DNA from 3 places in the Corynebacterium sp. HMSC034A01 genome. Region 3 is predicted to be linked to each of the others. Evidence: predicted binding sites of a transcription regulator. Region 3 holds the regulator's gene; each other region holds the start of a gene.

Region 1 (9,809 bases), on a different contig from region 3:
GCCGCTGGAGCGGATGAGCCCTGCTAATCGACGCAGCTCCGCCTCATCCTCCGTCGTACCAATCCCGTCGCGAAGCTCTTGCGCCGCCGCCGGGTCCGTCTGGTCCAGCAGCTCAAGGGCCGTGGCGAACAGTTCCGTGCGCTTGCCCTCGCGGATGTCGTCGCCGGCCGGCTTGCCGGTCACGGCAGGGTCGCCGAATACGCCAAGCAGGTCGTCGCGAAGCTGGAATGCGATGCCGATGTCGCGGCCGTAACCACGGAACGCGTCGATGAGCGACTCGCTCGCGCCCGCAAGCGCGGCACCCAAGTGCAGGGGGCGCTCGATGGTGTACGCCGCGGTCTTGAACCGGTTGACGCGGTTGGCCATCTCCACCGACTCGCTGCCCAGGCTCTCGAGCATGATGTCCAGCAGCTGGCCGCCAATGACCTCGGTGCGCATGCCCACCCACGGCTCCGCGGCGCGAGCGAGAGCGTCCTGGGAGACACCGGAGTAGCGCCACATGTCCTCAGCCCAGGCGAGTGCGAGGTCGCCGAGCAGAATCGCGGCGTTGGTGCCGTATTCCTCCGCGGAGCCGAGCAGGCTCTGGCTGCGGTGCTCAGCCTCGATCGCGCGGTGCACTGTGGGGTTGCCGCGCCGGGTGTCTGAGGCGTCGATGATGTCGTCGTGCACCAGCGCGCAGGCCTGGATCAGCTCCAGGGCGCTCACAGCGCGGAGCACGGCCTCGGGGTCTTCCGTACTTTGCAGGCCGCCCGCGCCGACGAAGCCTGCCCAGCCGTACGTGGGGCGCACGCGCTTGCCGCCGCCGAGGACGAAGCGCCGCAGGTGGCTCACCGCCTGTGCGACAGGCTCGCCAATGGCCTCGACAGCTTTCGCACGCTCGTTGAAAAACGATTCAAGATGCTGCTCCACCTGTGCCGGTACGTCGTTGAGCCCAAGATCTGTCACGCCTACGCTCCTTGTGCCTGAAGTTGATGATCTCCCCGCAACCCTACCCAGTGCAGTTTTGTAGATCGAGGGCGAGGATGGCGAAGGGGCGTTTATCCCCCTCGTAGAGAAAATTACGCGCCACGTCCGTGAATCCGAACTTGCGGTACAGCCCGAACGCGTTGTTCGCCTCGTCTGCAACTTCCGGTGTGGATAGCAGCGCCCAGCGCGTCGGGGCTTCCCTCAGTAGCTCCGTGAGCAGGCGGGAGCCCAGGCCTTTGCCCTGCAGCGCGGGGGAGACGTGCACTTCCGCGACCTCGAAGTAGCTGCGCAGCATCTCCCGGTCTTGGTCCGTGATCCCGCCGTTTGCGTCCATCGCGCGCACGAGCTGACGGTCCCACCAGCGATCGCGGGTGCCGATGAAGCCGTAGGCGATGCCGACGACTTGGCCGCTATCGATCGCCGCGACCGCGGTGAAGCCGGGGGAGCGCACCTCGCCTTTCCACACCTGGATGCGTTGGCGGCGCATGGTCTGCGGGTAGCCCATGGCCTCTATATAGATGTCTACGAGCGTTGGGGCGAGCATCAGGAACTCGGCGGCCGTCAGGCGCTGAATGGTTGCAGTCACCCCTCTATGGAATCACTTGCGGGCGCTGTGTGTGGCAGGAACCCACACTTCTGGTCGAACAAGTGTTCCCATGTATGTCGGGTGGTGTCGAACGCGTGTTTTAGGGTGAGTCCATCACTTGTACAAAAGCAATGTTTATGCAGGAGGAAGCCATGGCGGGAAGCGTAGTTTCGGCAACAACCGGCGCGGTGTACGGACGGGGTGCGCGCATGAGTAAGGCCGACCAATTCTTGTCCGCGGCCGAGGAGCTGATTGGGCTGGCGCATGATGATTTCGAAGCTGGCCGGCACGACGTGGCAATGGAAAACGCCTATCGTGCGGCGCTTCGGATTGCCGGGGCGCGCAACGCGGCCTCGCCGATCGTGCGCAAGCGCAAGCGTCTACCTACGAGCGCGTGGGACAAGCTCGCGCTCACGGGTGATGACGGGGCGCATTGGGCCGCCGTGTTCAAGCGCTATTCGACGCAGCGCGGCAGGGTGGCGTCCGGGATTGAAATGGACCCGGGTGCGGCTGTGGTGCACCGGCTGCTCTCGGATGCGGAGGAGTTTTATCTGTCCACCAGGGCTGGGGAGGCTCCGATGGCTGCATAGTGTGAGGAAAGTGGGGCACGGGAACAATCTGCGTACCATGGCCGTTATACGGATAACGTCAGTCCGCCATCGGTATCGGGAGAGTGAGCAGTGTCTCTATCTGAGCAGGAAATGCGGGCGTTGCGCGAAATTGAGCAGTCTCTCTTCGCGGACGACCCGAAGTTTGGCAGCAGTGTCGTGACTGAATCTGGCTTCGGTTCCGCGCCAAAGACCGGTCAATTGACCATGCGCAGCGTCGCCCTGATCGTCTTGGGTCTGGTGCTCCTGCTTGGTGGTGTGGCGCTGGCGAGCCTGAGTATCTGGACGATTGTGCTGAGCGTCATCGGCTTCGCTGTCATGCTCTTTGGCGGCATCATGGCGCTGCGCACCCCGTCGAACCAAGTGTCTCCGTCTGCGCGCTCGTCCCGGCAGGCGAAGCCGCGCACGCAGCGCAGCGCCAGCATGGAGGAGAGCTTCCGTCGTCGTTTCGAAGACCGTCAGTAGTACTTAGCGGTATTTGCGGCAGCGCCTTCCCGTCGTGTCGGGGAGGCGCTTTTTCGTGCCCACCCCAAATCCCCCACTTCTCCCCACTAGCGCCCAAAGGGGGCTGAAACATGGGCAGTGCCGCCCCCTCGGGGCGTGAATCGTGGGGGTGCAGATATCGAGTGTGGCGCGTGTGGGGCATGTTCTGAGTTTTCGCGGGTAAACTCCCCACGGCAAAAATGGCACTCTGAAATGCGCAAACACGACACACTGGAACTAAAAACTGCTGAGGTGTGGCGTTTGTGGGGGAAAGTGGGTTAAAGTGGGGCTCAGCGGAGTGACGTGGCGCGCATCTTGACTACGTGCGCGGTACGGAACGAAGCCGAGAAAATTTCACAGCCAACGTCAGAAAGTGAAGGAAGGTAGGTCGCCGGATGTTTCTGGGAACCTACACTCCCAAGCTCGACGACAAAGGTCGCCTGACGCTCCCCGCGAAGTTCCGTGAGGATCTTGCAGACGGGTTGATGGTGACCAAGGGGCAGGACCACTCGCTTGCGGTATATCCGCGCGACGAGTTTGCCGCCCGCGCCCGCAAGGCCGCAGCGGCATCCCGCACAAACCCCAAGGCGCGTGCTTTTATCCGCAACCTGGCTGCCAGTGCGGATGAGCAAACGCTCGACGGGTCTGGGCGAATCACCCTGTCCCCGGCGCACCGGGAGTACGCAAGCCTTTCCAAGGAGTGCGTGGTCATCGGTTCGGTGGATTTTCTCGAGATCTGGGACCTCGAGTCCTGGAATAAGTATCAAGAAGAGACTGAAGCCGCGTTCTCTGCGGCGGATGACGACGACATTCTCTCCGGTCTGCTGTAGGGCTGACTACCCCGCAGGAGGCATCGACTACGGAGAGCGTGTACGGACTCTGTCCGGGGCGTGAAGCGTTCTGGTGTACTTCCCCGACATCAGAACAGCCGCCCCGGGCAGGGCTCTATGCGCTCCCCGCGCCGACAAAGAAGCTGACAACCACCGCACGAGCTAGGGACACTGAAGAGACACGGAGGGCACGCCATGGCGAACTTCACGCTCGCTGACGACCCGCACGGTCACGTCCCCGTCATGCGCGACCGCATGGCTGAACTGCTCGCGCCCAGCGTTGAGGCATTCGGAGCAAAAGCGGTGCTTATCGACGGCACGCTCGGCGCCGGCGGACACACAGAGCACTTCCTCAACGTTTTCCCTCACGCCCGCGTGATTGGTGTGGACAGGGACCCGAACGCGCTGCGTCAGGCGTCGGAACGCTTGGCGTCCTTCGGCGACCGCTTCGTGGCAGTGCAGTGCCGTTTCGACCACGTGGATGAGGCGGTTGCGAACAACGAGGGCGACATATTCGACGCAGCCCGCGAACACGGCATCGCGGGCGCCCTGTTCGACCTAGGTGTGTCGTCGATGCAGCTGGACCAGCAGGAACGAGGCTTCTCCTACCGTGGTGACGCCCCGCTGGACATGCGCATGGACCAGACAGAAGGCATCACCGCGGCCGAGGTGCTCAACACCTACAGCCACGGCGACTTGGCCCGCATTCTGAAGACGTACGGCGACGAGCGCTTCGCCGGAAAGATCGCCTCCGCCGTGATCGCGGAGCGCGAGCGCGAGCCCTTCGGCCGTGCCGCGCGCCTGGTGGAGTTGCTTTACGCCACCATCCCGGCCGCAACCCGACGCACTGGCGGACACCCCGCGAAACGCACGTTCCAGGCGCTGCGCATCGAAGTCAACCGTGAGCTCGAGGCGGTGGAAAACGTCGTGCCCGTGATCACCGACCTGCTCGGCGAGGGCGGGCGCGCAGTGTTCATGAGCTACCAGTCCCTGGAAGACAAGATCGTCAAAGCCGCGTTCAACGAGCTCACCACCTCCAAGACCCCGGTTGGCCTGCCGATGGACCTGCCGGGCACCGAGCCGGAGTTCCGCACCGTCACCCGCGGGGCGGAGAAGGCTCCGGCGGAGGAGATCGAACGCAACCCGCGCGCCGCGCCCGTGAGGGTGCGTTGCATTGAAAAACTCAGCCCACCCCAGCCCACCCCCTAAGCCCGACAAGGACGGACACCATGGCCGCACGAGCAACGCGATCGGCGACGCTGACCCGCAACCAGAGCCGCACACCTGGCCGCACTCAGGGCCACACTCAGGGCCGCACTCAGCACTCGGCCAGCCGCGTACGCACCATGCCCGGCGTAAAGCCGCACGTGGAGCACCCGAAGTCCCGCGGCCGGCTGGGATCCAACCAGGTGGTGTCCGTCCGTGGACGCCGGGTGGCCACCACGAAGGTGCGCTCGAAGTTCTCTTCGCTGTCCCAGATCGCTTTGCCGTTGCTGGTGGTGGGAATCGCGGTGGCCATGATCTTGTCCGGCATCGCCACCACACAAACCTTTGCGATTCAGAAGCTGCAGGCCAAGGAGCAGGAGCTGGCGAACGAGGTCGAGTCGCTCAACCGCGACCTGGAGGACCGTCGTTCCTCGGCGGCGCTCGCGCAGCGGGCAGACTCCATGGGCATGGTGCTCGCCGGCGAGCCGGGCGTGGTTGCCGTGAACGACGAGGGCCACGCGGAGGAGCAGCGCCCGTACAACCCGGAGTCGGCCTCCAAGCTGGTCGATGTCAACGGCGAGGGCAGGCCCGCCTCCCGCGCGTCCTCGGACGATCGTGCGACGAAGGAGCTGGAGGATGCCCTGACGCAGCGCCCCGGCCGCGCCGCGAACGCACCCCGTATTGACAACTTGGCGCCCTACCAGGCCAACGTTGCGGCCCAGCCGTAACGGCAGGCGTGGCGCACCTAGGTATCTGCCCGGGGGCGGGGCATGATGGTTGTCGACATAACGGCGGGTACCAGCCAGTGGATATGGGAGGTGAGCAGTGCCACGCTCTAATGCGAACTCGCAGGTAGCGCGGGAGAATCCGAAGCCTGCGCCGACTTCTCAGAAGCACATCACGGGCAAGCGTGTGTACTGGCTCGGCATTGCCTTTTTGGCGGTGGCCGCGTTGCTCATCGGACGTTTGTTCTGGGTGCAGGTCATCATCGGCGACGAGCTGCGCGAGCAAGCCAACGACCAACGAAGCCGCACCTACGTGGACCGCGCGCGCCGCGGCGAGATCGTGGACCGCGACGGCAACAAGATGGCCTACACCATGCAAGCCCGCTCCCTGACGGTGTCTCCGGTGCAGCTGCGCAAGGAGCTCAAGGAGCAGCAGGAACTGGAAATGCGTGTGGACGGGCTGTCTCCGGAGGACATCGCCGCCCAGGTGGACGCCCGCGTCGAGGACGTGCTGCGCACAATGGCCAACGAGATCCCGGGCATGATCGGCGATGGGGAAGTGGTGAGCGACACCCCGTCGAACACCGCTTCCGGCGAGCCGACCACCAAGGTCGGCCAGGTCAGCGCCAAGGAGATCCTGGACAAACTCCACGCGGATTCCAGCTACGAGGTGCTGGTGCGCAATGTGGACCCGGATGTGGCCGCCACCGTCGCAGACGCCTTCCACGGCATCGCGGCGGACCACCAGGACATCCGCCAGTACCCGAACGGGGCGGTGGGCGAAAACATCATCGGCAAGGTTTCCATGGACGGGCAAGGCCAGTTCGGTATGGAGGCCTCCCGCGACGCGGACCTCACCGGCATCGACGGCCGCTCCACCGAGGACGTGTCCGCGAACGGCCAATCTATTCCGGGCTCGCTGCGCGACGTTGTCCCGGCCGTCGGCGGCGCCCAGATCGAACTGACCATCGACCTGGACCTGCAGACCTATGTCCAGCAGACCCTGGAGCAGGCCAAGGCCAACTCGCTAGCCAAGGAAGCGCAGGCCGTGGTGCTGGATAGCCACACTGGCGAGGTGCTGGCCATGGCGAATACCGACACGATCAACCCGAACGGCAACGTCGACCAGCAGGTCAAACAGGGCAAGGACTTTGAGAACCCGAGCGTGTCTCACCCCTTCGAGCCAGGCTCGGTGGCGAAGGTGATCACCGCCGCCGCGGCGATCGACCAGGGGCTGACGGACCCGTTCGAGGTGCACCAGGTGCCCGGTTCGATCGATATGGCGGGCATTACGGTGCGCGACGCGTGGGAGCACGGCGTGATGCCGTACACCACCGCGGGCATCTTCGGTAAGTCCTCAAACGTGGGCACACTCCAGCTCGCCCAACGCTTGGGGGAGGAGCGGTTCTGGGATTACCTGAACCGTTTCGGCATCGGCCAGGGCACCGGGATCGAGCTGCCCAACGAGTCTGCGGGCCTGCTGCCGGTGCTGGAGCAGTGGTCCGGCGGCACTTTCGCCAACCTGCCCATCGGCCAGGGAATGAGTTGGACCACGTTGCAGATGGCGGGTGTGTTCCAGACGATCGCGAATGAGGGCGAGCGGATCCAGCCGCGCATCATCCACAAGATCACCGGCCCGGACGGTGAGGAGATCGCGCAGGAGGAACCGGAGCACTCCCGAGTGATCAGCGAGGAGGCCGCGCGCACCACGCTGGACATGTTCCGCGCCACGTTCCAAGAGGACCCGGCTGGGGTCAACAACGGCACTGCCCAGGGCAACAACCTGGAGGGGTACCAGTTCGCCGGCAAGACCGGCACGGCGCAGAAGGTCAACCCGGACACCGGCGCGTACTCCAACAGCGCGTACTGGATCACCTTTGCCGGTGTCGCGCCCGCGGACGATCCCCGCTTCGTGGTCGCGGTCATGCTGGACGAGCCGCAGCGCGGCGTCCTCGAGGGCGGCAACGGCGGACAGTCCGCGGCCCCGATTTTCAAGCAGATTGCGGGCTGGCTGCTCAACCGTGAGAACGTTCCGCTGAGCCCGCCGGCCGAGCCGTACCCGTTGCAGGGCCAGTAGATACAGATGGAGGTCTGAGAAAAATGACAAGCTTGCAGCAGCTCGCCGACATCGCTGGCGCGCGCATCGTCAACCCGCCGAGCGCGGATACCCCGGTGACCTTTGTCGGCCTGGACTCCCAGAACGTCGAACCTGGCGGCCTGTTCGCCGCGCTACCCGGCACCCGTGTCCACGGCGCGACCTACGCGTTCGATTCCGCCGCGGGCGCGATACTTACCGACGAGGCTGGTCTGGCGATTATCCAGCAGACGGCAGACCGACGCCCGGTGCTCGTGGTCGAGGATGTGCGGGCAATCCTGGGCCATGTGGCGGCTGAGGTGTACGGGCACCCGTCGCAAAGCTTCATGCTCCTCGGCGTTACAGGCACCTCCGGCAAAACCACGACCACCTACATGCTGGAAAAGGGGCTGACCGCTGCCGGCTGCAAAGTGGGGCTGATTGGCACCACCGGCACGAAGATCATGGGGCGCGACGTGGCCACGGAGCTGACCACGCCGGAGGCGCCGATGCTGCAGCGGCTGTTCGCGCAGATGCGCGACGAAGGGGTCACGCATGTGGTCATGGAGGTGTCCTCGCACGCGTTGATGCTGGGGCGCGTCACCGGCTCGGACTTCGACGTCGCCGCGTTCACCAACCTTTCCCAGGACCACCTGGATTTCCACCCGACCATGGAGGATTACTTCCAGGCGAAGGCGCTGTTCTTCGACCCGGCGAGCGAGCTGCGGGCGAAGCGCAGCGTCATCTGCGTCGACGACGAGTGGGGCCAGCGCATGGCTGATCTCGCCGAAGCGCCGGTCACGGTCGCTACCACAAGCGACGCCGATGTGACCGCGGAGCTTGTGCGTATCGACGACCAAGGCCGCCAACGCATCCAGCTCACCGCCGACGATACTTTCGAGTTCACCCTGCCCATGCCAGGCGCGTTCAACGTGGCCAACGCCGCGCTCGCCGCGGCCATCGCACAGACCGCGGGCGTGGAGCTCCCGTCGTTCTTGAACGGCCTGGAGCAGGCGGCGGTGCCGGGGCGCATGGAGCGTATCGACGAAGGCCAGACCTTTGTCGCCGTCGTGGACTACGCCCACAAGCCGGCTGCCATCGGCGCGGTGCTGGCAACCCTGCGCGGCCAGGTGGAAGGGCGCATCGGCGTGGCCGTGGGCGCGGGCGGCGACCGCGATTCCTCCAAGCGCCCGCTCATGGGCGCTGAGGCGGCCAAGGGGGCGGACTTCGTGGTGGTCACAGACGACAACCCGCGCACCGAGGACCCCGCCGCCATCCGCGCCGCAGTCCTTGCGGGCGCGCGCGAGGCCGGCGCGAGCGCGGAGATTGTCGAGGTCAGCCCACGTGGCAAGGCGATTGACGCGCTCGTTGAGTGGGCCCGGCCCGGCGACGCAGTGATCGTGGTTGGCAAGGGCCACGAGGTGGGCCAGCTCGTGGGCACCGAGAAGTTGCACTTCGACGACCGCGAAGAGATGCGCAGGGCAATTACAGAAAGGCAATCTCGAGCATGATCGACATGACGCTGGCGCGCATCGCCGAGGTCACCGGCGGGCGCTTGAGCCCGGAAGCCGACCCGAACACGCACGTGACCGGGTTCGTGGAGTTCGACTCCCGCAAGATCGGCCCGGGCGGACTCTTCGTCGCCTTCCCGGGGGCGCGCGTGGACGGGCACGATTTCGTGGACAAGGCCGCAGAGGCCGGCGCTGCCGCGTCGCTGACCACGCGGGAGGTGGGCAGGCCTTCGGTAGTCGTCGAGAAGCGGCCACCGCGCGAGGGGGACAACTCGGACCTGGCCGCGAATGACCCGGACGGTTCCGCGGCGGGGGTGGTGGACGGCATGTCTAAGCTCGCCTCCGCGGTCGCGCGCGAGCTGACGGGGGCGCACGGGCTGACCATCGTCGGCGTGACCGGCTCTGCGGGCAAGACGTCCACGAAGGACCTCATCGCCGCGGTGCTCTCGCGCGCCGGTGAGACGGTGGCGCCCCCGGGCAGTTTCAACAACGAGATCGGCCACCCGTACACGGTGCTGCGCTGCACCGAAGACACAGACTTTTTGGTCGCGGAGATGTCCGCGCGCGGCATCGGCCACATCGCGCACCTGGCCACCATCGCGCCGCCGACAATCGGCGTGGTGCTCAACGTCGGATCCGCGCACATCGGCGAGTTCGGTTCCCGTGAAAACATCGCGAAGGCCAAGGGGGAGCTGGTGGAGGCGCTGCCTCGCGACGGCGTCGCCGTGCTCAACGCGGACGACGAGCTCGTCGCCGGTATGGCCGGGCGAACGGATGCGCGCGTGGTCACCTTCTCCGAGTCCGGCAACACGGCCGCAGA
Region 2 (9,809 bases), on a different contig from region 3:
CGGAGTTGAACAGCAGGTAGAAGCGGAACCAGTCCCCGATCACCGGCTGCGCCACCCCGGGCTCCAGCCAGTTCAGCATCAGCTGCTTGACGCCCTGGTCCACCGCGGCGACCGCGAGCATGACCGCCACCACCAAGGCGAGGTAGCGGGGGGTGCGTTGTGCTGTCGTGTCCTGCTTCATCGCCGACCCACTTTAGCCGGTCGCGGACGGCCTGCCTGTATTCCGCTGCGCGCGACAGGTAGCTTTTGAAGAATGTTCCGCCCCCTCCGCAGTATCACCGCCGCCGCTACCCTCACCCTCGCGCTCACCGCATGCTCCTCCGCCGAGGACGATCCGGTTGCGGGGGTGCCAGCATTTCCTATCGACGCCCCTTCGGTCACCCTGGTCAACCCCGGCGAAAACCCGGAGGAGGTGCGCTACTCCCCGGACGCGGAGTGGGACACCGCCGTTGCCGTGTCCGCCGGCGTGGACCAGCACGTGGCCGCCCCGGGTGAAGCCGAGGTTGCGGACGTCCCCGCCGGCGGGGACGTGAACAAAACCACCCTGCCGCTGACGGTCACAGCCGGCGATGCCCCCGATCCGGGCGACGGCGAGGAAGTCGCGGACTCCCGCATCGACTTCGTCGTCGGCTCCGGCAAGCACTCCGACCTGGACATCGGCCAGGACGTCGCCGCCTCCGAGGGGTTCCGCATGAGCTGGCGCACCGAGGACACCGGCCGCATCTCCACTCTCAAACTGCTCGCACCCGCCGACGCGCCGCAGCGCGGCCTCCAGCTTGTCGAGCCCACCCTCATCTCCTTAATCAACAACTCCGTCGTCTTCCCCGACGAGCCGATCGGCCCCGGTGCGACCTGGACCGTGGAAAGCCGCGTCGCGGGCGACACCGCGATGACGCGTACCACCACCTACACGCTGATCTCCCGCGAAGGCGACACGCTGACGCTGGATACGAAGGTTGAGGAGCGCCCCCAGAACAACAACGTCACCATCGACGGCCCCGGTGAGCTCGAGGGCGAAAGCGTGCAGGTGGATTCCTCGCGCACCACTTCCGAAGGCCAGATCGTGGTGGACCTGACCCGCCCGCTGCCGGTGTCCGGCCAGACCGCTTGGACCACGCGCCTGATCTACGGCGGAGACGACAAAGCGCGGGTGGTCCAAGACATCACCCGCGCTGTGCAGTACGGAGCTTAGAGCGCCGGAGCTTCGGCCGGCGCCTGCTCTGCTGGAGCCTGCTCAGCCGGCGCTTCGGCCGGTGCCTCAGGGGCGGCCGGCGCCCCGGTCTTGCACATGTCCGGCACCTGCTCCGGGGCAAGGGTGTTGCTGACCAGGAAGCAAGCCCAGCTCTGGGAGATCTTCCACTGGCCGCCTTCGTTGATGAACTCCACGTCCTCCGCCAGCTGGGACTCCGCGTTCGGGCGGGTGAAGTTCACGGTGGCCAGCACCGAGTTGGCGGTGTAGCCCGGCAGCACCGGGTTGACCACCTGGAAGTTCGCGCCGGATTCCTGCTGCGACTGCGTCATCAGGTCGAACAGCTCCGGCGTGGTTTCGCCGCCCTGCACGGTATTCGCACGCTCGGCGATGGGCAGGTTCGGGTCAGCGGCGCGCTGCAGCACAGCGTTGAGCTCTTCCGCCGTCGGCATTTCGGCCACCGGCGCGGCCTCGGAGGAGGCCGCCTGGGATGCGGCGGTGGTTTCGGTCGTGTCCGAATCCTCGGAGCAGGCCGTCAAGCTCAGTGCGAGGCCAGCGACAGCTGCGGCTGCGACAAGTTTCGGTGCTTTCACGTGTTCTCCTTGCGTAGCGTAAATCTCTTGCTTCACGTTACTGCACACCCGCAACTTTCTGGCACTCTGTGTGCATGAACGTGTTAGTCATCTCAACCGGCGGCACGATCGCCTCCACCACAAACGACCGTGGCGCGCTCGTGCCCACGCTCACCGGCGACGAGCTCGTCGCCCGCTGCGGCACCACGCGCCAGGTGCGCGCCATCGATGTGGCCAGCCTCGACTCATCGTCCATGGGCTTGGCTGAGATCGACCTACTGCGCGAAACCGTGCGCACTTCGCTTCTCGACGACTCCGCCTCCCTCGTCATCACCCACGGCACCGACTCCATGGCCGAGACCGCCCTCGCGCTGGACCTCGTCCACGCCGATCCCCGCCCCGTTGTGCTCACCGGCGCGATGCGCTCCGCCGACCACGCCTCCCCCGACGGCCCCGCCAACCTGCGCGGCGCGATCGAGGTGGCCGCCACCCGGCGCGACTGCGGCGTGCTCGTCCATTTCGCGGGCGAGACCCTCCCGGCGCGCGGGTTGATGAAGACGCAAACCACCGCCGAGCACGCCTTCACCCTCACCAGCGACACGCCCCTGCCCCGCCCCATGGCGGTGCCTGCCGCGCCGTTGGCCGGGTTGAACATCCCCATCATCCGCGCGTGGGCAGGCGCCGATGACGCCCTCATCCGCGCACTCGGGCCCATCGACGGGCTCGTCTTAGAAGCCCTCGGCTCCGGCAATGTGTCGGCGTACATGGGCAGCGCCGTCGCAAAGCTGCTGCGCCGCGGGGTGCCTGTGGTCGTCGCAACGTCGGTGCCCTACGGCGAGGTGTCGTTCGCCTACGGCGGCGCCGGCGGCGGCTCCACCCTCGGCGACCTGGGCGCGTTGCCCGCCGGCTACCTCAGCGCCGGGCAGGCCCGCATCGCGCTGGCCACCGCGCTGGCCACCGGCGTGGACCCGCGCTCACTGCTGTGAGAACCATTCCTCCCACGCCAACGAATCCAGCGGGTCAGCTTGCTGGAGCTGCGGATCATCCGCACGAAGGCTTTTGATCCTGCCCGGCCCCGTCGCCCGCGTTTCAAACCGCACCGTCACCCACCCCTTGCCGGCCCCCTGGACCCAGCCGTGCCCGTAATCCGGGTGGTAGACGTCCTGCGTCGCGCGCCACACGCCGCGCTCCGGAGCGGTCTCCCGGTGCACCTCCGTGTCGAGTTGCGTTTCGTGGTCGCTGACGCCGGTTTCATAGTCTGCCGACACCGGCGAAGGCTTCACAATCGCCTGATCCAACTCCGGAAACAGCACGTCCTGCAGCGTCTCCTCCAGGCCGGAGTACGACACTCCCACCAGCCGAATCGGGCCCACCTCGTCGGGGTAGCGCACGATTCGGAACGCGGTGGCCAGCAGCGTCTCCGCGTCGTCGGTGGCGTACGGCAGCGTCGCCGAACGCGACTCGATGCGGAAGTCTGCCATCCGCAGCTTCACCGTCACGGTGCGTGCTCCGCGCCCATCCTTGCGCAGCCTGCGGTGTGATTCCGCAGCCGCTCGTTCCAACGCCGCGTCCACCTCCGGCGGGGTGGTCAAATCTTGCGGGTACGTGTGTTCCGAGGAGATCTGTTTCGACTCCGCCCTCGGCGCCACCGGCCGCTCATCCACCCCGCGCGCCAACCACCACAGCTGCCTGCCCACCGCGCCTCCGATGGCAATGTCCAGCTCTTTCTCGCTGAGGTTTGCTAGATCCCCGATCGTTTCAATCCCGGCACTAAGCAGCTTCGACTCAGTCACAGGTCCCACACCCCACAACTCGCTGACCGGCATCGGGTGCAGGATCTCTAGTTGCCGGTCGTGCGGAATGACAAAGACCCCGTCCGGCTTCGCCCGGCCCGAGCCGATCTTGGCGTACTGCTTTCCTGGACCCGCGCCGATCGAACTGGGCAGGCCTGTTTCTTCCTTGATCGCCGCCCGCAGCTCGTTCGCCCATTGCTCCACGTCTTCCGGACTCGCCCCGATCAAGTTCTCCGGTTCCATGAACGCCTCGTCGATGGACAGCTGCTCCACCACGTCCACGTATCTGCCGATGATCTCGAACACCCGGCGCGACGCGACCGCGTAAACCGGCCTGCGCGGCGCCACCAGCACCGCTTTTGAACCCACCAGCCGTGCGGCCCGATGCGTCGGCATCGCCGAGTGCGCCCCGTACTTGCGCGCCTCGTAACTGGCGCCTGCGACCACGCCGCGGCCGGACACTCCCGCCACCAGCACGGGGCGCCCCTTGAGCGTTGGGCGGGTCAGCTGCTCGCACGATGCGTAGAACGCATCCATGTCGATGTGCAGCACCCAACGGTTCATGTCCACCACTGTGCACCACCGGTACCACCATGTTCCAATCCGATCACACGGCGAACGAATCTCCGGTGACATACTCCATCCGCCTCGGCAGTCCTCTGTTGCGCGAGACGAACCGGGCACCGTTTTTGAACGTGAAGAACAGGTCAGCTCCTTGGCGCTCGATGGCAATCACTCCGTGGCTCACCTGAGAGTGGCAGCTCGAGCACAGTGGGATCAGGTTGTCTAGATCAGTCATACCTCCGTGCTCCCACTCCTTTATGTGGTGCATTTCTATGAAGCGCCTATGCGAACATCCAGGCATGGCGCATTGATACCCCCAGACTGCCAACAGTGCCTGCACTTGGCCGTCGGTGGCGAACCGCCGCGAACGGCCAACGTGGATCGTCAGTCCCGTGTCATCCAGCAAGTGCAAACGCACCATCGCGTTGGCGAGGTAGCTGCGCACGTCCTCAGAACTGGCCGAGCGGTTTTCCGGCATCCAACATTGGCCAAACTGGTTGACCATGAGGTTGACCTGCACGCCTGGACTGCGAAGCGGACTCTTTGGGTTCGCGCGAACCATATCGATCATCGCCAACAACGCCCCGTAAACGTCCTGTTTTTCCGGAGGCCCGTACCGCGACACCGAACGCACGATGTCGTCCATGGTGATCTTCGTGCGCTTTCGCGGAGCGCGGTCTTGCTCTGATGGGACGGCGTCTTCGGCGGCAGCTGCGTCGTCGATAAGCTTCTGCACCTTCTCCGGATCCTGCAGATCATCTGGGTCCACATCCTCGAGACCGAAACTGGCAAGCTGGGCCACCTTTAACGCGGTCAGAAGCTTTTGGCCAGCTACCGCCGGAAGCCGCGCCTCGAAAGCAAGCATGCCGTCGTCGCACTCGCGGGCGCGCGCATACGGCTCAGTCGGGTCCTCCTCTTTGGGTCTTGCCCCGGCAAGCACAAGCTGGAGATCGGCGAACGACATGCTCAGCGCGAGTTGGACGTATTGCTCCTCGTTGCACTCCTCCAAATACTGGAGAAGGAAGCGAACCGTCGAATACGGCATCACCCCCGATTCAAATGCGTCGAACAAGAGCCTGAACTTTCTCAGCCCTCGCGCCACGCGCACGTACTCGAATGCCGTGGCCTGCGGGAGGTTGAGCTCGCTGCGCAACCACGTTGCCGTCGACTTCTCCCCGTACTGTTCCGCAAGCCCCTGTTCGTCGAACTGCCCCACCGCATCGAGCATCCGCGCCCGGTGGTGGTTCGCCGACAATTGATTGCACTTGATCTGGTCCTCGAGCACCTCTGCCGACAGGTCACTCGTTCGATCTTCTGTCCGTTCGTCCACCGCAATTGTCATGGTTGATCCCCTTACTCATGAACATTGACACTTTTATAGAACGCTCATGTGTTCGAGTCAAGGGTTTTGCGGAAAATGTCCATTGAAGTGGACAACGCATGCGGTTTCGCTTACCCAGAAGTCGAACATAAACCCCATTCACTATGCAGCTGCATAGTTGGTGCCAACCAAGTGTTGGCAAGAAAAACTATGCAGCTGCATAGTCAGCACCCCACACAAACACCCCCAGAAACTATGCCGCTGCATAGTTGGTGCCACCCCAGTATTGGCACGAGAAACTATGCAGCTGCATAGTGCGAATCATCGAACGACGGTGCGACACCCCCGCTGAGCAGACAAAAAGGGGCCCACTCTGCACGAGTGAGACCCAAGCCCGAAAGAACCTAGCTGTTCTTACGAACAGTGGCGGTCACACCATCGATGACGTCGTGACCCTCGACCGGCTCGGTGACCACGTCGAAGGATGTCGCCAGGGTTTCGGCGGCGATGTGGTCGGCGTGGGTGCGGGCCCACTCCTTCTTCTCCGCCGGCACGGCCAGCACGACAGCGATACGGTCGGAAACGTCGAAGCCCTCGCGCTTGCGGGCGTCCTGCAGCCCGCGGATCACGTCGGCAGCCCAGCCCTCAGCCTCGAGTTCCTCGGTGACCTCGGTGTCGAGGACGACCAGGCCGACGGTGCCGTCGGCGTCGACACGCGCGGTGCTCTCCGGGTTCTCCGCCACCAGACGCTCGGTGTACAGCTCCGGGGTGAGCACGATGTCGCCGTCGACCACCACATCGTCGCCGCGGCGCTCGTAGTTGCCGGCCTTGACGTTCTTGATGGCGCGCTGCACGTCCCTACCCAGCGACGGGCCAGCCACCTTCGCGTTAACGACGACTTCGAAGGATCCGGCCGCGTCGACGTCGTCAGTCAAAGCGACGTCCTTCACGTTTACCTCGTCGCGGATGGTGGAGCGGAACGCCTCAAGCTTGGCCGAATCCGGCAGGGCGACGGTGAGCTTCGGCAGCGGCAGGCGGTTGCGCAGCTTGTTCGCCTTGCGCACTGACGACGCCGCAGAGCACACCGCACGGGTCGCATCCATGGCGGCGACCAGCTCGGCATCCGCCGGCAACTCGGAGGCCTGCGGGTAGTCCGTCAGATGCACCGAACGACCGCCGGTGAGCCCGCGCCAGATGACCTCGGAGACGTACGGCAGCAGCGGCGCCACTGCGCGGGAGACGACCTCCAGCACCGTGTAGAGCGTATTAAACGCCTCCGGGTGCGCCTCCTGGCCCTCCCAGAAACGGTCGCGGGAGCGGCGCACGTACCAGTTGGTCAGCGTGTCGGCGAAGCGACGCACCACGTCGCAGGCGTCGGCGATGCGGGTGTCGTCGAGCGCCTTGCCCACAGCTGCCACCATGTCGTGGGTCTTGGCCAGGATGTAGCGGTCGAGCACGTTGTCCGAATCCACAGACCACTGAGCATCCGAGGACGAGTACAGCTGCAGGAACGTGTACGCGTTCCAAATCGGCAGCAGCGCCTGGCGCACGCCCTCACGGATGCCCTGCTCGGTGACGATCAGGTTGCCACCGCGCAGGATCGGCGAGGACATGAGGAACCAGCGCATCGCGTCGGAGCCGTCGCGGTCGAAGACCTCCATCACGTTCGGGTAGTTGCCCTTCGACTTGGACATCTTCTGCCCGTCCGAGCCCAGCACGATGCCGTGAGCGACGACCTTCTTGTACGCCACACGGTCGAACAGCGCGGTGGACAGCACGTGCTGCACGTAGAACCAGCCGCGGGTCTGCCCGGAGTACTCCACAATGAAGTCCGCGGGCTGGCGGGTGTCGAACTCCTCACGGTTCTCAAACGGGTAGTGGTACTGCGCGAACGGCATGGAACCGGACTCGAACCAGCAATCCAGAACGTCCGGCACGCGGCGCATCATGGACTTGCCGGTCGGGTCGTCCGGGTTCGGGCGCACCAGCTCGTCGATGTGCGGGCGGTGCAGGGACTTCGGGCGGGTGCCGAAGTCGCGCTCCAGCTCATCCAGGGAGCCGTAGACGTCCACGCGCGGGTAGTCCGGATTGTCGGAAACCCACGCCGGCACGGGCGAACCCCAGTAGCGGGTGCGCGAGATGTTCCAGTCGCGCGCGCCTTCCAGCCACTTGCCAAACTGGCCGTCGCGGATGTGCGCGGGGATCCACTCGATCTCCTGGTTGAGCTCCACCATGCGGTCGCGGATGTCGGTGACCTTCACAAACCACGCCGGCAGCGCCATGTAGATCAGCGGCTCGCCGGAGCGCCAGGAGTGCGGGTAGGAGTGCACGATGGTCTGGTCGCGCACGACGCGGCCCTTGGCGCGCAGGTCGCGGATGATGTCGCGGTTCGCGTCGAAGACGAGCTTGCCCTCGTACTCCGGCACGAGCGAGGTGAACTTGCCGTCGGCGTCGACGGGGATGGCCAGGTCGATGCCGTACTCTTGGCAGGTGAGCATGTCGTCCTCACCGAAGGCGGGTGCCTGGTGCACCACGCCGGTGCCGTCCTCGGTGGTCACGTAGTCCGCGTTGAGGATCATGAACGCGTTGTCGTGGTCGCGGAAGTAGTCGAAGACCGGCTCGTACTCCAGGCCCTCCAGCTGCGCGCCCTCAAAGGTAGCCACTACCTCGTACTCACCGAGCTCCTTCGCGTAGGCGCCCAGCAGGGTCGAGGCAAGAAGCAATTGCTTATCGACGAACCCTTCGGCCCCATCCGCACCGACCTTAACAAGCGAGTACTCCACCTCGGGGTGGACAGCCAGAGCCAGGTTGGAAGGCAGGGTCCACGGGGTCGTGGTCCAGGCGATAGCTGCGGCGTCGTGAAGCTCAGGATGCTCGGCCCACGTCTTTTCCGCCGCGTAGCCTGCGCGCCCACCGGTGAACGGCAAGGTGACCGTGACGGTGGGGTCCTGGCGGTCACGGTAGGAATCGTCCAGGCGGGTCTCCTGGTTAGACAGCGGAGTGTGCTCGGCCCAGGAGTACGGCAGGACGCGGAAGCCCTGGTAGATCAGGCCCTTGTCGTAGAGCTCCTTGAACGCCCACATGACGGACTCCATGTACTCCGGGTCCATCGTCTTGTAGCCGTTTTCAAAATCCACCCAGCGGGCTTGGCGGGTGACGTAGTCCTCCCACTCGCCCGCGTAGTGCATGACGGACTTGGCGCAGTACTCGTTGAACTTCTCCAGGCCCATGTCCTCGATCTGGGCTTTGTCGGTGATTTCGAGCTGCTTTTCCGCCTCAAGCTCTGCGGGCAGGCCGTGGCAATCCCAGCCGAACACGCGCGGCACGTGGTAACCAGACATGGTGCGGAAACGCGGCACGATGTCCTTGACATAGCCGGTGAGGAGATGGCCGTAGTGAGGCATGCCGTTGGCGAACGGCGGGCCGTCGTTGAACACGTACTCCTCGCAGCCCTCGCGCTGCTCCAGGGACGCCTTGAACGTGCCGTCCGTGTTCCAATAATCAAGGACGACGCGTTCCATCTCCGGGAAGCGGTCGCTGCCGCCGGTCATGTCCACTTTGGGGTAAACGTTGCCAACCATGACATCACTCCTTCAGCCGTGCAGGGACGCATTGCTGCGCGGTACCACCCTGCTTGGGGCGCGCGATGCGCCCCCACTTCGTTGCGGTGAAGGAAGTTACGTCTTCCGTGTGTGACGTCCGGGTCTATTAAGCACAAGCCGTTCTTCCGGATACGCTCCCCGGTGATGGCCGGATCGTTGCGTGTTACGAGTAACGCCCAGCATCCTACAGGGATGCTGGGCGTTTGTGAAGAGCCAGGAACTACTTCTCGTTCGGCGCGGTGCTGGAGCGCGACTCCAGCTCTTCCAGCTGGGACTCCAGCAGCGTCTTCAGGCGCGTGCGGTACTCGCGCTCGAAGGTGCGCAGCTCAGCGATGCGGTTCTCCAGCGCGGTCTGCTGCTGCTTCACCGTGTTCATGATCTCGGTGTGCTTACGCTCCGCGTCGGCCTTGAGCTTGTTCGCCTGCTCCTCCGCCTGGCGGATCTGCGCCTCAGCACGGGAGTTTGCCTCGTTGGTGGTCTCCTCGGCCTTCTTCTGCGCGTCGGTGACCAGCTGCTTGGAGCGGGTCTCCGCGTCCTGCAGCTGGGTGCGGGAACGGGTCTGTGCGTCCTCGATCTGCTTCTTGGACTTGGACTCGGCCTCGGCGATCTCGCGCTCTGCAGCGGCACGAGCGTCTGCCAGCATGGAGGAAGCCTCGGCCTGCGCGTCGCTGGTCAGGCGGTCCGCCATCTCCTGCGCGAGGCCGAGCACCTTGGCCGCCTGCACGTGGGTGTCAGCGGAGACATCGCTGCGGGCCGGCTCGGACACGG
Region 3 (9,809 bases):
TGTAGGTCGCAAACTGGCGAAGATGCCACCATATTCGCGCAGAAAGTCACAGAGCGCCCCAGCGGAACGCGCGGGGCGAGACACTACTAGGCTGCTAGGGCTGCGCGAGCACGACCTCAATACCGTGCGAACGTAGCTCATCCACGAAGGCAGAGGGCGCTTCGGCGTCCGTGATCACCACATCAATATCCGTCAGCGGCGCGAAGCTCACCACGTAGTCGTTGCCCAGTTTCGTGGAATCGCACAACACGACAACCCTGCGGGCGTTGGTCACCATTGCAGCTTTCACCGCAGCCTCTTGGGCGTCCACGGTGGATAGGCCGTGGCCGATGGACAACGCGTTAGTGCCCACGAACGCCACGTCGGCGCGCAAAAGCGCGAGGGTGCGAAGCGCGGTACTGCCGACGACTGCCTGGCTGATCGGCCGGACACTGCCACCGAGCAGCTGCACGTCGTGCAACCCGGAATCGCTCAGCTCCAAGGCGGTCGGGATGGAATTGGTCACTACCGAGTACTCCCGATTCCCGCGGGTCTCCGCCAGACGCTTGCCCAAGCTGCTGATCGTTGTGCCCGAGTCCAAGAAGATAGTGCAGCTTTGCGTATCGGGCACGAACTTCAGCGCAGTCTCTGCAATCGCGGCTTTGGCCGCAAGGGAGGCGCGTTGCCGGGCATCCAGCGGGATTTCAGTAGAACGGTAGGACTGACTCGCAACCGCGCCGCCGTGGACGCGGTGCACCACGCCCTCGTCGTGCAACGCCGAAAGGTCACGCCGGATCGTCTCCGCGGTGACGTTGAAGCGCTGCGCCAACTCAGTGACAATGACGCGGCCTTCAACTGCGGTCAAAGACGCAATCTGGCGTCTACGCTCCTCGGCGTACATCGATCTCCTGCGATTCTGGCTGTGCTGTATCCGGTTTGTGTGTAAACGGTGCAAACGCACCGATTACAGAGTACGGAACACCGAAATAACTCGCCCCATGATCTCCGCCTCATCGCCCTTGATCGGCTCGAAGGCATCGTTGTGGGGCAAGAGCCACACGCCGGTGGAATCGCGGTGGAACTCCTTGACCGTCGCCTCACCGTCCAGAAGTGCTGCGACGAACTCGCCTTCCTCCGCATTCGGCTGGGAGCGGACAACCACCCAGTCGCCGTCGAGGATTCCCGCCTCGCGCATGGACTCGCCGACGACTTTGAGCATGAACACATCGCCGTCGCCGAGCAACTCCTCGGGCAGCGGGTAGTAGGTGTCCACATTCTCCTCAGCGAGGATCGGTGCACCTGCCGCGATCTGACCAACCACCGGCACGTAGCGGGCATTGCCGGAATCCTCCGGCTTCGCCTCCTGCGGTTTGCGCTTCTTGCGCCCGGTCTCTGGCATTTGACGCAGATCCACGGCACGCGGCTTGTTCGGATCGCGGCGAAGGAACCCCTTCTTCTCCAATTCCTTGAGCTGGTACGCGACAGAGGATGTGGACTGCAAACCCGCCGCGTCACCGATCTCGCGGATGCTTGGCGGGTAGCCGCGCAGGACTACAGCGTCTTGGATCACCTGGAGGATGCGGCGCTGACGGTCAGACAGCGCGTTGTAATCCGGGTTGCCTGGATCGGACTTCTTTCGTGCCATGACGTTCTCCTTGGACTCGGCGGTGTGATGCGCCTACGAACCTACCAGATAGGGCACTTATGTTCGATGGTTGCAAACATTGGGTGGACACGGGTCGGGCGCAATGCTATAAATCGAACACGTAAGCGTATTCGAACATATGAACGTTATGGCATTCGAACGTGTCGGCACCGTACGTAAAGTGTGCCGCAGAAAGAAGGGAGACGCACTATGTCCGTTGCAATCAATCCAGTACACAACACATTCGTATCGCGCTCCGGCGCCGCATCTGTAGTTCCCCCGGCAGAGGTGTGGGACGTTGATTCTGTGTCAAAGCGTCGGTCGGGCGGCGCCGGTGTTCGAGCGATTTCTACTTCCCATCGAACGGATGCGCGCCCGATCCGTAGTGAAGTTTTGGACGGTCCCTCTGATGCGAATCCGTTCGAAACACGGCACGAGACGCGCGATACGGTCCTGCTTGGCGTGTGCATGACTGCAGCGTTGCTTATCGGTTCCGCGTTCGGCGGTGTCTTTTCTGCGCAGGACGAGGATCCGTCCTCGATGACCCATGGCCAGGCGGCCGACGCCGCCGCAGTGGCAACTGCGCGCTAGACAAGGCGTAGACTCACGGCTACGCCAAGCCTTGAATACTCTAGGGGTGGAGATCCGTGTTTTGTCCCTTTTGCCACAACGAACAATCTCGTGTGACTGACTCGCGGCTGGTCGAAGCCGGCTCCGCCATTCGGCGGCGCAGAGAGTGCACTGAGTGCGGGGGGCGTTTCACCACGATAGAAAAGGCCGTGCTGACCGTTGTGAAACGCAACGGCGTGAGTGAACCGTTCGATCGCGACAAGCTTATCGTCGGCGTGCGTCGAGCATGCCAGGGCCGAGATGTCACCGACGACGCATTGAAACGCCTTGCCCAAGAAGTCGAAGAAACCGTGCGCGCGCAAGGAAGCTCGCAAGTGCCCGCCCACGAGATCGGTTTGGCCGTCCTTGAGCCACTTCGCGCCCTCGACGAGGTGGCGTACTTGCGTTTCGCGTCCGTGTACAAGTCTTTCGAAAGCGCGGACGACTTCGAGTCCGAAATCCGGCTCATGCGCCGCCGCGACCGCGAAGACTTCTAACCCACGCTTTCGCAGCTAACGCAGCGCGTCAATCTTCTTCTCAATGCGGCGCTGGCTCACCGGCTTCGGCGTTCCCAGCCGCTGCGCAAACAAGCTCACACGCAGCTCCTCAATCAGCCACAAAATGTCCTTGTACGCCTTCGTCTTCGTGCGGCCAGCGGGCAACGCCTTCATGCGTTGGGCCAAATAGGCCTTCACCGAGTCAACCACCGACTGCCTGTCGGCGTCGCGGTCTGGATCCAGGCGCATGTCCTCCAACCGGATCCGCATTGCGTCGATGTAGCGGGGCAGATGCTGCAAGTGCCCGATGCCGTGGACAGTCACCGCATGCTTCGGCAGGAAGAACTGCAGCTGCGACCGCATGTCGTCGATAGCCGGGCCCTCCCATTGCTGGAGTTCCGCGGCGATGTTCGCGTACTCCGCGAGCGCGGGCGCCAGCGTCACCACCACGCGGCGCACCCCACCAGCGACCTGGGGTTTGATTTCGTCTACGAGCGCGCCGAACTCTTCGGGGGAGCGCACCGGCCCGCCGGAGGAGAACATCAGGTCGCGGATCACCGCGACGCGGGCATCCTCCACAAGCCCTGCGGCGCCGCCGTGCGGGTAACGGTCCACCGCGACCTTCTGGCGCAGCGGCAGCCCCTTCGTCATCTGCCCGGCGTTGACCGTGATCTCGCGCAACAGCAACGTCAGTGTTGCCGTAACCATGGAGGCGTCCGCGGCGGCCTTCGTCGGGTGCACGGTGACCTTCACGCCGTCCTTGGTGGCCTCGAGTGCCGGGTAGGCGTCAACCTCGTTACCGTCGATAGTCGTGCTTACTGTCTCCGGCACCGCACCGAGTGAATCGGTGGTCCACTTCGCCACGGCGTCCGACTCGGAGGTGCGTCCGGCTTTGGACACCGATGACTTGATCTTGCCAGCCTGGCGGCGCTTTAGCGCGCCGAGATCCGTGTCGTGGTCGACAATCTTCCCGCGGCGGTCAATCGCAGCAAACGTCACCCTCAGATGCTTTGGAAGCGCAGACGGGTTGAAATCGGTGCCGTTGATGCCGCGCCCACCGACGCTGCGCAGCGCATCCGCGAGCGCATCTGCAAACGGGGTTTCGCACAGCTCGTTCTCGTCGGCACCGTCGGCGTCCTGCTGCGCCTGGATTGCGTCGAGGGCTCGCTCAGCGAAGTCAGGCGCCGGCACCACGGTCTTGCGCAGGGCCTTCGGTAGCGTGCGGATGTATTCCGCGGCAAGCTCCGAGCGCAGACCCGGCACCAGCCAGTCAAAACCCTCCGGCCGCAGATTGGCCAAAAGGGGCACGGGAACGTCTACGGTGACGCCGTCGAAAGGATCGCCCGGTTCGAACTTGTAGCGCAGCGCGTAGTCGATAGAGCCTTGACGCCACACCTCGGGGAAGGCGGTGGCGGATGAATCCACGCCCTCGTCGTCGACGAGTGCGGCGGGATCGAAGTCCAGGTAATGCTTGTCCTCTGCCCGCTTCTTCTTCCACCAGGAGTCGAAATGGCGGGCGGTGGTCACGCTCTTGGGCAGGCGCGAGTCGTAGAACTCAAACAGGGTGTCCTCGTCTACCACCAGGCCGCGCCGGCGCACCTTTTCCTCTACCTCAGCAGCTTCGGCGAGCAGCGCTTCGTTGTGGTCGATGAAGTGGTGGTGGCGGTTCCAATCGCCCTCGAGCAGGGCGTGGCGGATAAACATGTTGCGCGCGCCTTCTGCGTCCACACGGTGGTACGGCACAAGACGGTCGCGCACGATGGTCACGCCGTAGAGCATCGACTTTTGGTGCACCATGGCGGCCGAACGCTTCCGCGACCATACTGGCTCGGAATAGCTGTGCTTCATCAGTTCGCCCGCTGTCGTTTCCACCCAGGCGGGCTCGATTTTCGCTACGTCGCGCGCCCACAGGCGTGAGGTCTCCACCAGCTCGGCGGCCATGAGGAACTCTGGGGGCTTTTTGCTGAGCGACGACCCCGGGAACACCAAAAACCGCGTTCCGCGTGCCCCCTGGAATTCCTTCGAATTGCCGTCACGGGCACCGATGTTGGACAACAGTCCGGTCAAAAGCGACTTGTGGATTGCGTCGGCGTCGCGCTCACCAGCGACGTTTTCGGCGCGCGACCAGCCCAGCTGGCGCTCCACATCGCGCAGCTGCCGCACGAGGTCGAACCATTCGCGGATACGCATGTAGTGCAAGAACTCGCGCTTCATGCGTTTGCGGAAGGCGTTGCCGGACAGCTCGTCGCGCGAGTCGCCGATGTAGTCCCACAACTTCAGCGAGGACAGGAAGTCTGAGGTGGTGTCCTTGAACCGGGCGTGAGCTTGGTCGGCTTGGGCCTGGTACTCCAAGGGGCGCTCGCGCACGTCCTGGATGGTCATGCTGGCCACGATCACGGTGACGTCGTCGAGCACGCCGAGCCGGTTGGCCTCCACCAGCATGCGCGCCATCTTTGGATCCACCGGGATGCGAGCGATGTCGCGTCCAACCGCGGTGAGCACGGGTGCACCGTCGCGCTCCTTGTCCGAGATTGCGCCGAGTTCGTGCAGGAGCAGCAACCCGTCGCGCACGGCCTTTCTATCCGGCGGCTGAATGAAAGGGAAGTCGTTGATGTCGCCCAAGCGCAGGGAGATCATTTGCAGCACAACGGAGGCCAGGTTGGTGCGCAGGATTTCCGGGTCGGTGAACTCGGGGCGCGCCTCGAAGTTGTCCTCGGAGTACAGACGGATGGCCACGCCGTCTGCGATGCGGCCGGAGCGGCCGGAGCGCTGGTTGGCGGAGGCCTGTGAAATTTCCTCGATGGGCAGACGCTGCACCTTGGTACGGGTGGAGTAGCGCGAGATGCGCGCCAAACCGGTGTCCACCACGTAGTGGATTCCCGGCACGGTCAGCGACGTTTCCGCGATGTTGGTGGACAGCACGATGCGCCGGCCGGAGTGCGGGGCAAAGACTCGGTGCTGCTCCGCGTTGGACAGGCGGCCGAACAGAGGCACGACTTCCACGCCGCGCCAGTGCTGTTTTTCAATGGCTTCCATGCAGTCGCGGATGTCACGCTCGGAGGCGAAGAAGCACAAGATGTCGCCGTCGCCCTCGCGCATGAGTTCCTTGCAGGCGTCGACCACACCGTCGATCATGTCGGTGTCGATCTCCTTGATCGAGCCGTCTTTGCCCTGCACCTGCTCCACCAGCGGGCGGTAGCGGATCTCCACCGGGTAGGTGCGGCCGGAGACCTCGATGATGGGGGCGGGGTTGCCCTCGGCGTCGGCGAAGTGCTCCGCGAACGCCTCCGGGTCAATGGTTGCGGAGGTGACAATCACCTTCAGATCCGGGCGCTTCGGCAGCAGCCGCTTCAAGTACCCGAGCAGAAAATCGATGTTCAGCGAACGCTCGTGCGCCTCATCGATGATGATCGTGTCGTAGGCGTTTAAGAACCTGTCGCGCTGCATCTCAGCGAGCAGGATGCCGTCCGTCATCAGCTTCACTGCGGTGGAGTCGGAGACACGGTCGTCGAAGCGGATGGCGTAGCCGACGGATTCGCCGATGTCCTGCCCCAACTCGTCGGCGATGCGCTCCGCCACCGTGCGTGCGGCCAGCCTGCGCGGCTGGGTGTGCCCGATCAGGCCGCGGCGGCCCCGCCCCAACTCCAGCAGCATCTTCGGAATCTGGGTTGTCTTGCCGGAACCGGTCTCGCCCGCGATGACCACGACCTGGTTGTCGCGCACCAGCTCCATGATGTCCTCGCGCCGTGCAGAGACGGGAAGCTGGTCCGGGTACGCGATCTCGGGGATGAGGGCAGCGCGCTTAGCGACGGCAGCTTTCGCCTTGTCCACGTCCGCGCCAATCGCCTTCAAGGCCCCTGGGGAATTGGCCTTCTTCAGCCGCCGGCGGAACCTGCGCACGTCCGCGATCGGGACGCCGTCGAGCGCTTCGTACAGCTGCGGCTTCGTGGGAGGCGACGTTGGGGATTCGGGGGATGCGTGCTCATTCATAACCAGACCGCGAGTCTAGCGCGGCAGCAGCTTGCGGTTCGATTCCGTCGCTTCCTCGAAGGCGCGGGTGATCAACTCGCCGAGCTGCTCGAACTCCGGACGACGCCGCGATGAGGCCCGCATGGCTAGCCCCACGGTACGCTTCGCGTCCACGCCGGGGCCGAACGTGGCAACAGCGATGCCGGGGCGCTCGCACTCTGCGGACAGTGCCGAGACGGGCACCAGCGTGGAGCCGAGCCCGGCTACGACCAGCTGCACGACCGTGGTCAGCGATGCGGCGCGGGTAACCGACTGTGCGCCGGGGGAGCGGTTAACCTCGGCTATCTTGCACAGCTCCACAATCTGGTCGCGGAGGCAATGCCCGTCGTCCAGCAACAGCAGTTCGAGGTCGTGCAGCGCATTGAGGTCGAGATCTTTGCGTCCGGCCATTGGGTTGTCGGGGGAGGTGACAACGGCGAAGGTTTCGTCGTACAGCGGGATTTCCGAAACCCCGGTGGCGCCGGTCGGGGTGGCGAGCACTGCGACGTCGATTTGGCCGTCGCGAAGCCGCTGCAGCAGCTCCTCGGTCTGGTTCTCCACGATGCGCGGCTCCAAGTCCGGGTACTCATCTTCCAAAAGCTTCAGCAGCGTCGGCAGGATATATGGCGCGATGGTGGGGATCACGCCGATGTTCAGCGGCCCGGACAGTACCCCCAGAGCGCCGCGGGATTGCGCCACGAACGCGTCCGCCGCTTCTAGCGTTGCTTTGGCAAAGGGGAGGAGCTCCTCGCCGGTGGGGGTGACGATGACGCGCCGGGTGGAGCGTTCGATCAGCTGGATGCCCAGTCCGGCTTCCAAGGCGGCGAGGGCTTGTGACAGGGACGGCTGCGAGATGCCGAGCTTGTTCGCCGCGGAGACGAAGTGCTTTTGCTCGGCGACGGTGACAAACGTCCGGAGCTGAGCGAGCGTCGGTTTATACTCTCTATTGGTCATGCCTATGAACCTACACGAAGTTCATAAGTTTTTACGTTGAAAGCCGGGGCGATCTATGTCATACTGGTTGCTGTCCGTTGAAAAATCCCTTTGACCAGTTTCTTTGGAGGAATTTCTATGCCGATCATGACTGTTGGAGAGCGTTTCCCGGAGTTCGACCTCGTCGCGCTGAAGGGCGGCAACCTGAAGGAAGCTAACGCGTCTTCCCCGGACGACTACTTCGAGAACGTGTCGCTGGACAAGTACGAGGGCAAGTGGAAGATCGTCTTCTTCTACCCGAAGGACTTCACCTTCGTCTGCCCGACCGAGATCGCCGCATTCGGCAAGCTCAACGAGGAGTTCGAGGACCGCGACACCCAGGTGCTCGGTGGCTCCACCGACAACGAGTACTCCCACTTCAACTGGCGCGCGACCCACGAGGACCTGCTGGATGTCCCGTTCCCGATGTTCGCTGATGTGCGCCACGACCTGATTCGCGCACTCGGCGTCGAGAACGCTGACGGCGTTGCAGACCGCGCAACCTTCATCATTGATCCGGACGGTGTTATCCAGTTCGTCTCGGTCACCCCGGACGCCGTCGGCCGCAACGTCGACGAGGTTCTGCGTGTGCTCGACGCACTGCAGTCCGAGGAAGTCTGCGCCTGCGACTGGCAGAAGAACGACCCGACCAAGAACATCGACAAGATGGCCGTGGTCCAGGAGTCCCTGAAGTAAAACCCCCTGTTTTAGTCAACCCCGTCCGGCAAAGGAGAACACGATGTCCATTGAGAACCTGCGCGGCGCACTGCCCGAGTACGCGAAGGACCAGAAGCTCAACCTCGGTTCGCTGACCCGCTCCACCGAGCTCAGCGAGCAGCAGCTTTGGGGTACCTTGCTCGCATCCGCGGCAGCGACCCGCAACGCGAAGGTCATCGCAGAGATCGCTGAGGAAGCCAAGGAGCACGTCACCGACGAGGCGGTGGAGGCCGCATACGGCGCCGCCACCGTTATGGCGATGAACAACGTCGCCTACCGCGCCAAGGGCTGGCTCGGCGACGACTACGCCAACGTGAAGTTTGGCCTGCGCATGAACATCATCTCGAAGCCGGGCGTGGAAAAGGCCGACTTCGAGCTGTGGTCGCTCGCAGTTTCCGCCATCAACGGCTGCGAGCACTGCGCCGTGGCACACGCCAACATCGTCCGCGAGGAGGGCGTGACCAAGGAGCAGGTCTGGGAGGCCGTCAAGGTCGCAGGCGTCGTCCAGGCAGTGGCTCAGGCGCTGACCATCGAGGACGCCCGCTAAGCATCGAGCTTGACGACGGCAAAACCTCCGGCAGGATCCCGCAATCTGCGGGGAACTGCCGGAGGTTTCGCCGTGAAGCGGGCCTTTTACAGCGGGCTCAGCACGTTCGTGGTCAAGGAGAACAAATCCTTTGGATCTTCCGGATCCGCGACCAGGTCGATGAACTCCTGGAACTCGGTGCCCGCCACAGAATCGCGCAGGTAGCGCAGCGCGGAGAAATCCTCGATGGCGAAGCCGACGGAGTCGAACAGGGTGATCTCCTCGTCGCTAGTGCGGCCCTCGTGCTTGCCGGCAATGACCTTCCACAGCTCCACGACCTCGAAGTTGTCATCCTTGTTCTGGATCTCGCCCTCGATGCGAGTCTGCGGCGGGAACTCGACGAACACGGTGGCGTCGTCGAGGATTCGCGCATCCAGCTCAGTCTTGCCGGGGCAGTCGCCCCCGACGCCGTTGAGGTGCACGCCGGGGCGGACAAGCGAATAGTCCAGGATCGTGTTCTGGGCCTTATCCGCAGTGCAGGTGGTGATGATGTCAGCGCCTTCGACCGCGTCCTCGACGCTGGCGGCCATGTAGACCTCGATGCCGAGCGGCTCGATGTTCCGGCGGAATTTCTCCATCGCATCCGGATCGATATCGAAGATGCGCACACGCTCGATGCCCAGCGCCGCACGGAAGCCCAGCGCCTGGAATTCGGATTGTGAGCCTGCGCCAATCATCGCCATGACCTCGGAATCCTTACGTGCGAGGTACTTCGCTGCCATTGCGGAGGTGGCGGCGGTGCGCAGCGCGGTCAGCAGCGTCATCTCAGCCTCGAAGGTGGGGTAGCCGTTGTCCA

Evidence for each region. The regulator LexA, encoded in region 3, represses DNA repair genes until DNA is damaged. The targets are predictions, from matches to a motif close to CGAACANNTGTTCG.
Region 1: the regulator LexA is predicted to act here: its motif matches at 1,608-1,621, upstream of HMPREF2791_RS06085 (SAV_6107 family HEPN domain-containing protein).
Region 2: the regulator LexA is predicted to act here: its motif matches at 5,502-5,515, upstream of HMPREF2791_RS06190 (HNH endonuclease signature motif containing protein).

Annotation. Positions count from the first base shown of each region.
Region 1 is NZ_KV835964.1:42,612-52,420, forward strand. Features, by position in the region: gene HMPREF2791_RS06075 (polyprenyl synthetase family protein) at 1-945, opposite strand, end outside; gene HMPREF2791_RS06080 (GNAT family N-acetyltransferase) at 989-1,552, opposite strand; gene HMPREF2791_RS06085 (SAV_6107 family HEPN domain-containing protein) at 1,762-2,142, shown strand; gene HMPREF2791_RS06090 (DUF3040 domain-containing protein) at 2,233-2,625, shown strand; gene mraZ (division/cell wall cluster transcriptional repressor MraZ) at 3,039-3,473, shown strand; gene rsmH (16S rRNA (cytosine(1402)-N(4))-methyltransferase RsmH) at 3,669-4,682, shown strand; gene HMPREF2791_RS06105 (cell division protein FtsL) at 4,703-5,407, shown strand; gene HMPREF2791_RS06110 (peptidoglycan D,D-transpeptidase FtsI family protein) at 5,505-7,481, shown strand; gene HMPREF2791_RS06115 (UDP-N-acetylmuramoyl-L-alanyl-D-glutamate--2,6-diaminopimelate ligase) at 7,505-8,989, shown strand; gene murF (UDP-N-acetylmuramoyl-tripeptide--D-alanyl-D-alanine ligase) at 8,986-9,809, shown strand, end outside.
Region 2 is NZ_KV835964.1:64,448-74,256, reverse strand. Features, by position in the region: gene lspA (signal peptidase II) at 1-181, opposite strand, end outside; gene HMPREF2791_RS06210 (DUF6263 family protein) at 254-1,192, shown strand; gene HMPREF2791_RS06205 (WKL family lipoprotein) at 1,189-1,782, opposite strand; gene HMPREF2791_RS06200 (asparaginase) at 1,857-2,747, shown strand; gene HMPREF2791_RS06195 (DNA polymerase IV) at 2,736-4,118, opposite strand; gene HMPREF2791_RS06190 (HNH endonuclease signature motif containing protein) at 4,162-5,460, opposite strand; gene ileS (isoleucine--tRNA ligase) at 5,844-9,020, opposite strand; gene HMPREF2791_RS06180 (DivIVA domain-containing protein) at 9,262-9,809, opposite strand, start outside.
Region 3 is NZ_KV835934.1:34,047-43,855, reverse strand. Features, by position in the region: gene HMPREF2791_RS02710 (DeoR/GlpR family DNA-binding transcription regulator) at 95-880, opposite strand; gene lexA (transcriptional repressor LexA) at 944-1,624, opposite strand; gene HMPREF2791_RS12315 (hypothetical protein) at 2,093-2,215, shown strand; gene nrdR (transcriptional regulator NrdR) at 2,272-2,730, shown strand; gene hrpA (ATP-dependent RNA helicase HrpA) at 2,746-6,720, opposite strand; gene HMPREF2791_RS02690 (hydrogen peroxide-inducible genes activator) at 6,736-7,692, opposite strand; gene HMPREF2791_RS02685 (peroxiredoxin) at 7,810-8,406, shown strand; gene HMPREF2791_RS02680 (alkylhydroperoxidase, AhpD family) at 8,450-8,974, shown strand; gene HMPREF2791_RS02675 (ornithine cyclodeaminase) at 9,061-9,809, opposite strand, start outside.